2 regions of the Pannonibacter tanglangensis genome follow, and region 2 is predicted to be linked to the other one. Evidence: riboswitches for the same ligand, from Rfam matches in the RefSeq annotation. Region 2 holds a riboswitch; the other holds the start of a gene.
The links. Region 2 has a riboswitch for thiamine pyrophosphate ahead of GWI72_RS02450 (hydroxyethylthiazole kinase). Riboswitches for the same ligand answer to the same signal wherever they lie in the genome.
Positions count from the first base shown of each region.

Region 1 (5,511 bases), 2.1 Mb from region 2:
AAATTGACCGCCAGCAGCAGCGCCGCCAGCAGCGGCAAAAGCGGCGCGTCGGTGAGCATGGACAGGCTGACGTGGCCGATGCCGACGTAGACGGCCGCCCCGACGGCGAAGCTCAGGAAGACCGCCGACAGGCGCGTGCGCAGCCGGGCGCGGCGCCGCAAGGCCTTGCCGAGGGTGACCGAGACGGCGCTGACGAGGAAGGCGCCCATGGCGACGGGCACCAGCAGGATCATGTCCAGATCGCCGACCCGGCCGAAGAAGATGATCGAGGCGACGGTGAGCACGCTGAGCACCACACCGATGACAAGGAAGCCCGTGTTCTCGCGGAAATAGGCATCTTGGCCGTCGCGCTCGACGGAGGCGCGGAACAGCTCGCCGAGCTTCAGCACGGCCGCGCCGTTGGCCTTGCTGATCGTGACATCGCCGCCGCGGCCCGTCAGCCATTTCAGCGTCACGGCCTCGTTGCGGGCCAGATCGTCGCGGGCGGACGCAGCGCCGGGAAGGGCTTCCAGACGCAGCGCGTCGCCGGACGTGTCCAGACGCAGGCGGCCTTTCACCGCAAGGTTGAGGCAGGCCGCCGTGAGCGCACGCCAGCCCCCGTCGGAAAAGCCGCGGTGCTCGATGTAATGCACCAGCGCCGGCGACAGGCCCTTCGGCGGCTCGAAGCGCGGGAAGACGACACCCGGTTCCGGATCGCGGCCCACGCGCCACCAGGTGATGACATAGAAGGCCAGCACCAGCGCCAGACCGGTGCCGCCAAAGATCTCGTTGCGGTAGTCGGCGAGAAAGTAGAGCAGCTCGTCCGCATCCGAAGGCGGCGCGATGACGCCCTTGTCGAGGCCGACCGCCACCGTGAGCCCCTCCCCGGCCGCAAGCGGACGGGTGGCGGAGAAGACGAGGGCCTTGCCGCCGTCCTCGACATAGGCGGTGTAATCCGCCCCGTCGGCCCCATAGGGCCCGGTGTAGGCGGTCCAGTCCAGCGCGCTCGCCCCCTCCGGCAGCACCACGCGGGCCGTGGCCTGCTCGATCGGGAAGGCCCACTCGTTGCCGGTGGCGTTCCAGTAGATCTCGTCCGCATCGCCGAAGAAGCGGATCTGGCGGGTGGTGTCGTAGACGATGCGGTAGGTGTGACGCCCGGCGGGAAGGAAGACCTCCTCCTGGCCGATCAGGATGCGCACGCCGCTGTCGCTGGACGTGACCTGATGCGGTTCGTCGGCCCCGTTGCGCTGCACCGAGACCAGCTCGAAGCCCGCCCGGGCGATGCGGCCGCCTTCCATCTCGAACAGGAGCGGCACGTCGCGATAGATGCCCCGGCGAATCTCGCGCCCCTCGGCCTGGACCTCGATGACCTCGGTGATGCGCAACGTGCCGTCGGCGCTGGCGGCGATGGTCGAGGTGAAGCGCAGGATGCGTTCGGCTGCGGCCAGCGGCTGGAGCGTGCCGAGCAGCAGCAGGAGGACGGCAAGGACCGTGGCGAGCCGGGGAGCCGGGGGGAAGCGCATGACGGGTCCTGTCAGAAGGCGACCTTCGGCAGGGCCCGGTCAGCCGGATCCTCGATCTCGAAATAGGCGGCCGTGACAAAGCCGAAGCGGCCGGCGACCAGATTGGACGGAAAGCTCTCGACCATGACATTCAGGCCACGCACGGCGCCGTTGTAGTAGCGCCGCGCCATCTGCAGCGCATCCTCGACCTTGTCGAGGGCAGCCTGCAGCTCCTGGAAGGTGGCGCTGGCCTTGAGGTCGGGATAGGCCTCGGCCACGGCGAGAAGCCGGCCAAGAGCCTGGGAGAGCTGGCTCTCCACGGCGGCCCGGGCTGCGATGTCGCCGGCAGGCACCTGGGCCGCCGCGGTGCGCAGGCCGGTCACGGCCTCCAGCGTGGCCTTCTCGTGGGCGGCGTAGCCCTTCACCGTCTCGACGAGATTGGGGATGAGGTCGGCGCGGCGCTTGAGCTGGACGTCGATGCCGCTCCAGCCCTCCGCCACCATCTGCCGCCTTTTCACCAGCCCGTTGTAGAGGGCGATGCCATAAAGGGCGACGCCGACCAGCGCCGCGATGACAATCCAGAACCCCATGACCGGCTTCTCCTGGCGAGGACTCACTGCGGCGTGACGCTAGCGCCTGACGCCGGATCTGTCACCCTGAAGAGGCGGGCCGAAGCTGGGAACCGACGGGATCGGCAGGCGCGGGTCAGCCCTCGTAGCCGACACCGCCGGCGCGGGTTTCGAGGAAGGCCCCGCCGCAGGCCTTGGCCAGCTCGCGGACGCGCAGGATGTAGCTCTGGCGCTCGGTGACGGAGATGACACCGCGCGCATCGAGCAGATTGAAGGCGTGGCTGGCCTTGATGCACTGGTCATAGGCCGGCAGCACGACCTGATGCACGTCGGCCCCCGCCGCATCGCGGGCCGCCGCGCCGGCAGCCAGAAGGCGGCGGCATTCCTCTTCCGCATCCCGGAAGTGGCGGAACAGCATCTCGGTGTCGGCGTGCTCGAAATTGTGGCGGGAGTATTCCTGCTCGGCCTGCAGGAACACATCGCCGTAGGTGATCTTCTCGGCGCCCTCGCGGCCGTTGTAGTTCAGGTCATAGACGTTATCGACGCCCTGGATGTACATCGCCAGGCGCTCCAGGCCGTAGGTCAGCTCGCCGGAGACCGGCGCGCACTCGAACCCGGCAACCTGCTGGAAGTAGGTGAACTGCGACACTTCCATGCCGTCGCACCAGCATTCCCAGCCGAGGCCCCAGGCCCCCAGCGTCGGGCTTTCCCAGTCGTCCTCGACGAAGCGGATGTCGTGCAGGGTCGGGTCGAGACCGATGGCGTAGAGGCTGTTGAGATAGAGGTCCTGCAGGTTGTCCGGCGACGGCTTCAGGATGACCTGGAACTGGTAGTAGTGCTGCAGCCGGTTCGGGTTCTCGCCGTAGCGGCCATCGGAGGGACGGCGGGAGGGCTGGACATAGGCGGCCTTCCACGGACGCGGCCCGAGCGAACGCAGCGTGGTGGCCGGATGGAACGTGCCGGCGCCGACTTCCATGTCATAGGGCTGCAGCACGACGCAACCCTGATCCGCCCAGTAGCGCTGCAGGGTCAGGATCAGACCCTGGAAGGAGTTTTCAGGGCGCATGTGGGCCGGGATGGCTTCGTTCGACATGGATGAGGTCCCGATTGCGAAGGGCGGCGCGGCCATGGCCGCGCACAGTCGGCCGGACAGGTGCCACGGGCCGCCGGCAAGGTCAAGCGCGGCGGCGCGAGGGCGCACGCGTCCCTCCCCTCGAGCCGCCGGCCCCATGCGGCGCCCCCGTGAGGCGGCCCTGTGCGGCGTCCCCGTGCGGCACCCCTGTGCGGCGACCTTGCGCTCCCCTCTTGCGCTGCCGCTGCGACAGGCCTATAAGCCTGCTTGCGACAGGGGCGCCCCACAACCGGGGGCTGAGAGGAACCCTTTGAACCTGAACCGGGTCATGCCGGCGGAGGAAGTCGTTTGCAGACCTGTGCCTACCATCCCTGCCCCCATGTTGCCGTCCGCTGGCCGATGCGCCCGCCTCTGCGGCCAGGGCGGAGCCATGGTCCCGCGCGGTCTTCAGCCTCCCCGCGCCGGACCGCCCGCATGCATGGAGGACAGGACATGACAGACAGCGCCACCGCACAGCCGCAGCCGGAGCAGCGGAAGCCGGAGCAGGCCAACACGGAGCAGGAGCGCTCGGAGCGGGGCGGGCCGCAGCGTGGGCAGGAAGCAGCCTCCGGGCCGGATCGCGCCGGCACGGTGGCGAGCGCCCGTCCCGGCGTCGCAGGGGGCGGCCTTGCACGGGCAGCCGTGGCTGCTGCCGGGTCGACCATGACGCTCGGCGCCCATCTGGCAGGAATGCGGGCGCGGCGACCGCTGGTGCAGAACATCACCAACTTCGTGGCGATGCAGACCATGGCCAATGTGCTGCTGGCCGCCGGAGCCTCGCCGGCGATGGTGCATGCGCGCGAGGAAGCGGCGGAGTTCGCCGGCCTTGCCAGCGCCGTGACGCTGAACACCGGCACGCCCGAACCCGACTGGGTCGCCGCCATGGAGGCAGCCGCAACGGCGGCGCTCGCCCGCGGCATTCCGGTCGTGCTCGATCCGGTGGCGGCCGGGGCAACCGGATACCGGCGCGAGATCAACGGCCGGCTTGCCCGGCTGTCGCCTTCGATCATCAAGGGCAACGCATCGGAGATCCTGGCGGTTGCCGGACGCACCAGCGCCTCGCGCGGGGCCGACAGCGGCGACGGGACCGACGCGGCCGAGCCGGCGGCCGTCGCCCTGGCCCGGGCCACGGGTGGGATCGTGGCCGTGACGGGCGCGATCGACGTGGTGACGGACGGGCGCCGGATTGCGCGGATCGCCAACGGGTCGCCACTGATGACGCAGGTCACGGCGCTCGGCTGCGCCCTGACCGGCATCGTTGCCGCCTTTGCTGCGGGTGCGCCCGACCGGTTTCATGCAACGGTCGCAGCTCTCGCCTATTACGCCCTCGCCGGAGAACGCGCGGCCGCCGAAGACCCCCGACCGGGAAGCTTTGCGACCGCCTTCCTCAACGCCTTGCATGATGTGACGCCAGAGCAGGTCGATGCCCTGGCGCTTGTGGAGTATGCCGATGCGCCGCTTTGATCTTTCCCTGTATCTCGTGACCGACGAGATCCGTCGCCCCGGACTTGAGGACGACGTGATCGCGGCCGTTCGCGGGGGCGTGACGCTGGTGCAGCTGCGCGACAAGAGCGCGCCGCATGCGGTGGTGGCGGAGTTTGCCCGGCGGCTGAAGGCACGGCTGGACGAGCACCGCGTGCCGCTGATCCTGAACGACCGGGTGGAAGTGGCGCGGATGATCGGCGCCGCCGGCGTGCACATCGGCACCCGGGACATGACCCCGGCCGAAGCGCGGCAGATGCTCGGCCCGAACGCGATCATCGGCGTTTCCGTTTCGGAAGCTGCCCATCTCGACCGGTTCGACCCGGCCGATGTCGACTATGTCGGCATCGGACCCGTGCATCCGACCCTGACGAAGCCCGACCATGCGACCCCGATCGGAGCGGAGGGGCTCGCGCGGCTCTGCGCTGCGGCGCGGCTGCCGGCGGTGGCGATCGGCGGCCTGACGGCGCAGGATGCTCCGGCCGTCCGGGCCGCGGGCGCGCAGGGCCTGGCAGTGGTCTCGGCGATCCTTTCCGACGGCGACGCGGAACAGGCCGCCCGCCGGCTGCGCAGGGCGTGGGAAGAGGCTGCGTCCGGTGACGTCGCACGGCCGGCAGCGGAGTGACCGGGGGACCTGACGGGTCCCGGGGCGGGGATCAGGCCTCGCCTTCGGGGCGATAGCGGCCGGTGACCGGATCCCGCTCAAGGCGGATGGTCTGGTCATCGGGCCGGCGGGCCGCTTCCGAGAGCCGCGCCTCGACCCGGGCCATTTCGCGACGGACCAGCTTGAAGGCCGCGAACCCGGCAGCACCCAGAAGGGCAAGTCCCCAGAGCGGTGGCATGACAGCTTCTCCCGACAGGCTTCAGA
Region 1 is NZ_JAABLQ010000001.1:2,590,174-2,595,684, forward strand. It holds gene GWI72_RS11520 (DUF2207 domain-containing protein) at 1-1,502, opposite strand, end outside; gene GWI72_RS11525 (LemA family protein) at 1,514-2,071, opposite strand; gene GWI72_RS11530 (glycine--tRNA ligase subunit alpha) at 2,187-3,116, opposite strand; TPP riboswitch at 3,387-3,482, shown strand; gene thiM (hydroxyethylthiazole kinase) at 3,825-4,625, shown strand; gene thiE (thiamine phosphate synthase) at 4,612-5,268, shown strand; gene GWI72_RS11545 (hypothetical protein) at 5,300-5,485, opposite strand; gene GWI72_RS11550 (S49 family peptidase) at 5,507-5,511, opposite strand, start outside.
Region 1: it holds a riboswitch for thiamine pyrophosphate, as region 2 does, so the genes downstream of both, thiM (hydroxyethylthiazole kinase) here and GWI72_RS02450 (hydroxyethylthiazole kinase) in region 2, are expected to answer to the same signal.

Region 2 (5,511 bases):
CTCGGGCTGCGCATTCATGTGCTGGCGGCGATGGGGGCCTATCTGCACCAGTTCGGGCCGTTCATTCCCTTTGTCGGCACGTCCATGTCGACCGGGCTCTACGACATCCCCGCGCTGCATGTGACGGCGACGGGCGTCTATGCGCATACGGTGCCGACCGATGCCTATCGCGGCGCCGGACGACCGGAGGCGGCCTATCTGATCGAGCGGCTCATCGAGCAGGCTGCCCTGGATCTGGGCCTCGCCTCCGACGAGATCCGCCGCCGCAACTTCATCCCGAAGGAGGCGCTGCCCTATCGCACGCCGACGGGACGCCTCTACGACACGGGTGACTTCACCGCCCACATGGACAAGGCGTTGCAGGTGGCCGACTGGGCCGGCTTTGCCGCGCGCAAGGCCGACAGCGCCGCCCGTGGCAAGTTCCGCGGCATCGGCATGTGCTGCTACATCGAGGCTTGCGCCTTCCCGGGCGGGGAGGAAGCGACCGTCGAGCTGAATGGCAACGGCACGGTGACGCTTTTGATCGGCACGCAGACCAACGGCCAGGGCCATGCCACCTCCTATGCCCAGGTCATCGCCGAGGAACTCGGTCTCGACATGGACCGCATCGAGGTCATCCAGGGCGACACTGACCGGGTGCGCAAGGGCGGGGGCACAGGCGGTTCGCGCTCCATTCCGCTGGGGCTGCCGTCCGTGCTGAAGGCGTCGAAGAGCCTCGTGCAGAAGATCAAGGACCAGGCGGCCGAAAAGCTGGAGGCCGGGCCGGAGGATCTGGAGCTGGTCGATGGCACCGTGCGGGTCGTCGGCACGGACCGGATGGTGACGCTGGCCGAGATCGCCGCCGGTGCGCCCGAGCCGCTTGCCGGTCAGGAAGAGGTCAAGCAGGTCGAGGCGACCTATCCGAACGGCACGCATGTCTGCGAGCTGGAGGTGGACCCGGAGACGGGCGACATCACCATCACCAACTACACGATCGTTGACGATTTCGGCGTCACGGTGAACCCGATCCTGCTCGCCGGGCAGGTGATCGGCGGCACGGCCCAGGCCATCAGCCAGGCGCTCTGCGAGGAGACCGTCTACGATGCCGACGGCCAGCTGCTGACGGCCTCGCTGCTCGACTACCGGCTGATCCGCGCTGCCGACCTGCCGGACATCCATTTCGAGACCAACAACATTCCCTCCACCACCAATGCGCTGGGCATCAAGGGCGCGGGGGAGGCGGGCACCATCGGCGGCTGCGCCTCCGTGATGAATGCGCTGCAGATGGCGCTGCGGGAGGGCGCTGGCGTGCAGCACATCGACATGCCGGCCACGCCGCAGAAGGTGTGGCAGGCGATCCAGGCAGCGCGGGGCTGACAGGCTGCACAGACAGGCTCCCTGGACAGGCGTAAGAGCTGAGACGGGCAGAGCCCGTCGCAGCTTTCCCGCGCCTGGCGCTTCGTCTCGCGTGTCAGGCCGCGGCGACGGGGGCTGCGGCCCTGGCGATCCGGATGCGCTGCTCGAAGGCGGCGAGGCGCTTGTAGATCGAGATCAGCTCGATGATGGTCGACCAGGAGTTGACCAGGAACTGGAACGAGCTCTCCACCCGGTCGAAGGCCCGGGTAATCTGCTGCATCACGCCCAGGGTGATCGTGCCGCTGACCACCGTCGGCCCGAGCGCGATGTAGGGCACCAGCACGGTTGCCTGCAGATAGCTCCACTTGGCGACATCAAAGTAGAGGTAGTGGAAGAACAGGCGGAAGTAGTTCTTCCGGACCTGCGCGAACAGTTCGGCCACGGTCTGCGGCGTGGCGCGGTCGGCGTGGTCCTCGCCATAGACCAGCTCCTTGCGATAGGCCGCCTCGACCTTCTGGTTCTGGAACTCCAGGCCCGGCAGCTTGATGCCGACAACGGCCAGAAGCACCGTGCCGAAGGCGGCCGACAGCAGCGCGACGAAGACCATCGAATGGGGAACCGGCCCGATCCAGGGCAGCTCGGTGACCTTTTCCGACAGGCCCCACAGCAGCGGGATGAAGGCGGCGAGCGTCATCAGCGAGCGCATGAACAGGACGCCGAGGCCCTCCATGATGCGCGCGAACCGCATCGTGTCCTCCTGCACGCGCTGGGCTGCCCCCTCGACGTCGCGCACGAGGTGCCAGTGGGCCATGTAGAAGTCGTTCATCGCCTGGCGCCAGCGGAAGATGAAGTGACGGACGAAGAACTCGAGCACCACGGCGATGACGATGTAGAGGCCCGCGATCTGCAGGAAGGTCGACATCTCGCCCAGATAGCTCTCGAGGGTCACGGCTCCGGGCGTGCCGAGCGCCTTCTGCACCATGTCGAAGAAGCTGCCGAACCACTCGTTGATCTGCACATCGAGCTGGACCTTGTACCAGGTCACCGACAGGATCAGCGCTGACCCCAGCCAGGCCCAGAAGAACCATTGCCTGCTCATGAAAAAGGATCTGAACATCCCCGCACCCTCCTGATCGTGCAAAAGGGTAGGGTGAGAATCGCCTCGAGTTCATCTGCTCATTCCGTCACAAATCCGGTTTATCCCTGAAATCCGCGCCTCCGGCCCGGAAGGCTCGGACCCGCGGCCTGAGGCTTGAGCCGTCGCCGCCGTCCGCCCGCCCGGCTCGGCTGCACCGTCTCGGCTGCACCGGCTCGGCGCCACAGGGTCGGCTGTCTTGGACTTGCCACTTTTTGCGGTTCAAACGAGGGAATGCTGGTAAGACCAGTCTGGCCAGAGGTGGGAATCGCCGGCGGCGGCACCCGTGCGTGCGGGGGACGCCGGGCAGGAAGGACAGTTGCACATGGCGTTGAGGGACGCTGGAGAGCCGCAATCCCCGCAAGGGCAGCCCGATCCCCGCCCGGACGAGGTCGCCGCTCCGCAGGTCCTCGACCGGACGGAGTACAGGCCTTTGCTCGGCATCGGCCTCAAGGTCGCCTCGACCCTGATCTTTTCGATCATGGTGGTGGCGCTGAAGATCGCGGCCGAGCGGGTGCCGATCGGTCAGGTGGTGTTTGCCCGCAACTTCTTCGGCATCTTGCCGGTCCTGATGATGCTGCTGTGGCAGCGGCAGCTGACCACGGCGGTCCGCACGCATCAGCCGCTCGGCCATATCGGCCGTGCCACCGTCGGCATCTCGGCGATGATCTGTTCCTTCACCTCGCTGAAGTACCTGCCGCTGCCCGATGCCACCGCCATCGGCTTTGCCTCGCCGCTGTTCGTCGTGGTGCTGGCCTTCCTGTTTCTGGGCGAGGCAGTGCGCATCTACCGCTGGAGCGCTGTTGCCCTCGGTTTTGTCGGCATCCTCATCATCCTGTCGCCGCACATGGGCGGGCTGACGATCACGGGGGCGACCTGGTTCGGAGCCGCGGCTGCCGCGCTCGGGGCGCTGTTCTCGGCCATGGCGATGATCTTCGTGCGCAAGCTGTGCGAGACGGAGCGCACCTCGACCATCGTCCTCTGGTTCTCGGCCTGCGCCTCGGTGATGGCGCTGGCGACAATCCCCCTCGGCTGGCTCGATCCGTCCTTCGCCTGGGTCCTGCCGGACTGGGAAACGGCCGCGCTGCTCATCTTCGTGGGGCTGTCGGGCGGTGTCGGCCAGATCGTCATGACCGAGGCCTATCGCTACGCCGACGCCTCGACGATTGCCCCCTTCGACTACGCCAACATGATCTGGGCGGTCGTGCTCGGCTGGATGTTCTTTGCCGAGGTGCCGGTCTGGCAGGTGATCGTCGGCTCGCTGATTGTGACGGCGGCCGGCCTGTTCGTGATGTTTCGCGAGCGTCAGCTTGGACGCGATGACACGAAGGCGCGCGAGGCCTCGGGCCCGCTCAGGCCGTGACGGCCGCCGGCTTCAACCGCCGGGCTTGGGCAGCGGTGCCGGCCCGGCTCAGAATGCCTTGAACGTGATGATCGTCCGGGTGTCGCGGATGCCCTCCAGACAGTGCAGCTTCTGGTTCACGAAGTGGCCGATGTCGTCGCCGTCCTCGATGTAGACCTTGACCAGCAGGTCGTAGTCGCCGCTCGTCGAGTAGATCTCCGAGGCGATCTCGGCGTCGGCAATCGCGTTGGCCACCTTGTAGGTCTCCCCCAGGTGGCACTTGATCATGATGAAGAACGGCTTCATGGCTCGGGTCCCGTGACGCCCCCGGGCGGGGGCATTTCGTTCTGGCTTGAATGGCTGATCCGGGGCGGGCCGTCAATCATGCGCTGCGGTCCCCAAGCTTCCCCGACAAGCCGCCCCGACAAGCCGCCCCGACGCGCCAAGGTCGCCCCCTGCCGTCCGATGCCGTGCGGGCGCTGACCCGCGTCGGCCTGCCGCGCCAATCTGCTTGCAATGACGCGTCGCAGTTGTTAGCTGTCATGCCATCTCATGGGGGTGCCCACTGACGGGCTGAGAGGCGCAGGCGCCAACTCCTTGAACCTGATCCGGCTCGTACCGGCGGAGGGATTTGGGATGACGGACCAGTCGATACGGGTCACGGCTGCGGCGCGTGACGAGCTTCATCACACAGGCACCGGCATGCGCGCTGCGCGGACATCGCGGAGGCGGGACGCATGACGGCCCCGGCCACCGCAACCGCGCCGACGGCGGACGCCCTTTCGATCGACATCGGCCGTGTGCTCAACCGGCTGCGGTCTGCCGCGCCGCGCGTTCACTGCCTGACCAATGCCGTAGCCCAGGCCTTCACGGCCAATGTCCTGCTCGCGCTGGGCGCGATCCCCTCGATGACGCTTGCCGCCGAAGAGGTGCCGGCCTTTGCCGCCAGCGCCGATGCGATCCTTGTCAATCTCGGCACGCTCGACGAGAGCCGGCGCACCGCCTTTGCCCTCGGGCTTGAGGTCGCCGAGGCGACGGGCAAGCCCTGGGTGCTTGACCCCGTGTTCGTCGACCGGTCGCCGCCGCGGCTCGCGCTCGCCCGCGATCTTGCCGCCCGTCGTCCGTCGCTGCTCAAGGTCAACGCCGGCGAACTGGCGGCACTGGGCGGCGCGGAGGCGCTGGCCGGCGTGCCGCTTGCCGTGACCGGGCCCGTCGATCTCGTGCAGGTCGGTGCGCGCACCCTGCGTCTTGCCAACGGCCATCCGATGATGGGGCGCGTCACGGCCACCGGCTGTGCAGCCGGAGCGGTGCTGGGGGCCTGTCTGGCTGTCGAGCCGGATCCGTTGCTGGCGGCTGCGGCCGGGCTCAGCTTCGTGGCGATTGCCGGAGAGCTGGCAGCCCGCTCTGCCGCCGGGCCCGGCAGTTTCGTGCCGCTGTTCCTGGACGCGCTGCATGCGCTGGACGCTGCCAGCCTTGGCCAGCACCTGCGCCTCGCCTGAGCGCGGCCCCCTCTTTCTCCACCACCTCAGGGAAACCCGCATGACCGCGATTGCCCTTACCATTGCAGGCTCCGACTCCGGCGGTGGCGCCGGGATCCAGGCCGACCTGAAGACCTTCTCGGCGCTCGGCGTCTATGGCGCCAGCGTGCTGACGGCGCTGACGGCGCAGAACACCCATGGTGTCTCGGCGATCCACGACG
Region 2 is NZ_JAABLQ010000001.1:520,796-526,306, forward strand. It holds gene GWI72_RS02430 (xanthine dehydrogenase family protein molybdopterin-binding subunit) at 1-1,356, shown strand, start outside; gene GWI72_RS02435 (putative transporter) at 1,451-2,452, opposite strand; gene GWI72_RS02440 (DMT family transporter) at 2,796-3,833, shown strand; gene GWI72_RS02445 (Lrp/AsnC ligand binding domain-containing protein) at 3,882-4,118, opposite strand; TPP riboswitch at 4,357-4,460, shown strand; gene GWI72_RS02450 (hydroxyethylthiazole kinase) at 4,550-5,311, shown strand; gene thiD (bifunctional hydroxymethylpyrimidine kinase/phosphomethylpyrimidine kinase) at 5,352-5,511, shown strand, end outside.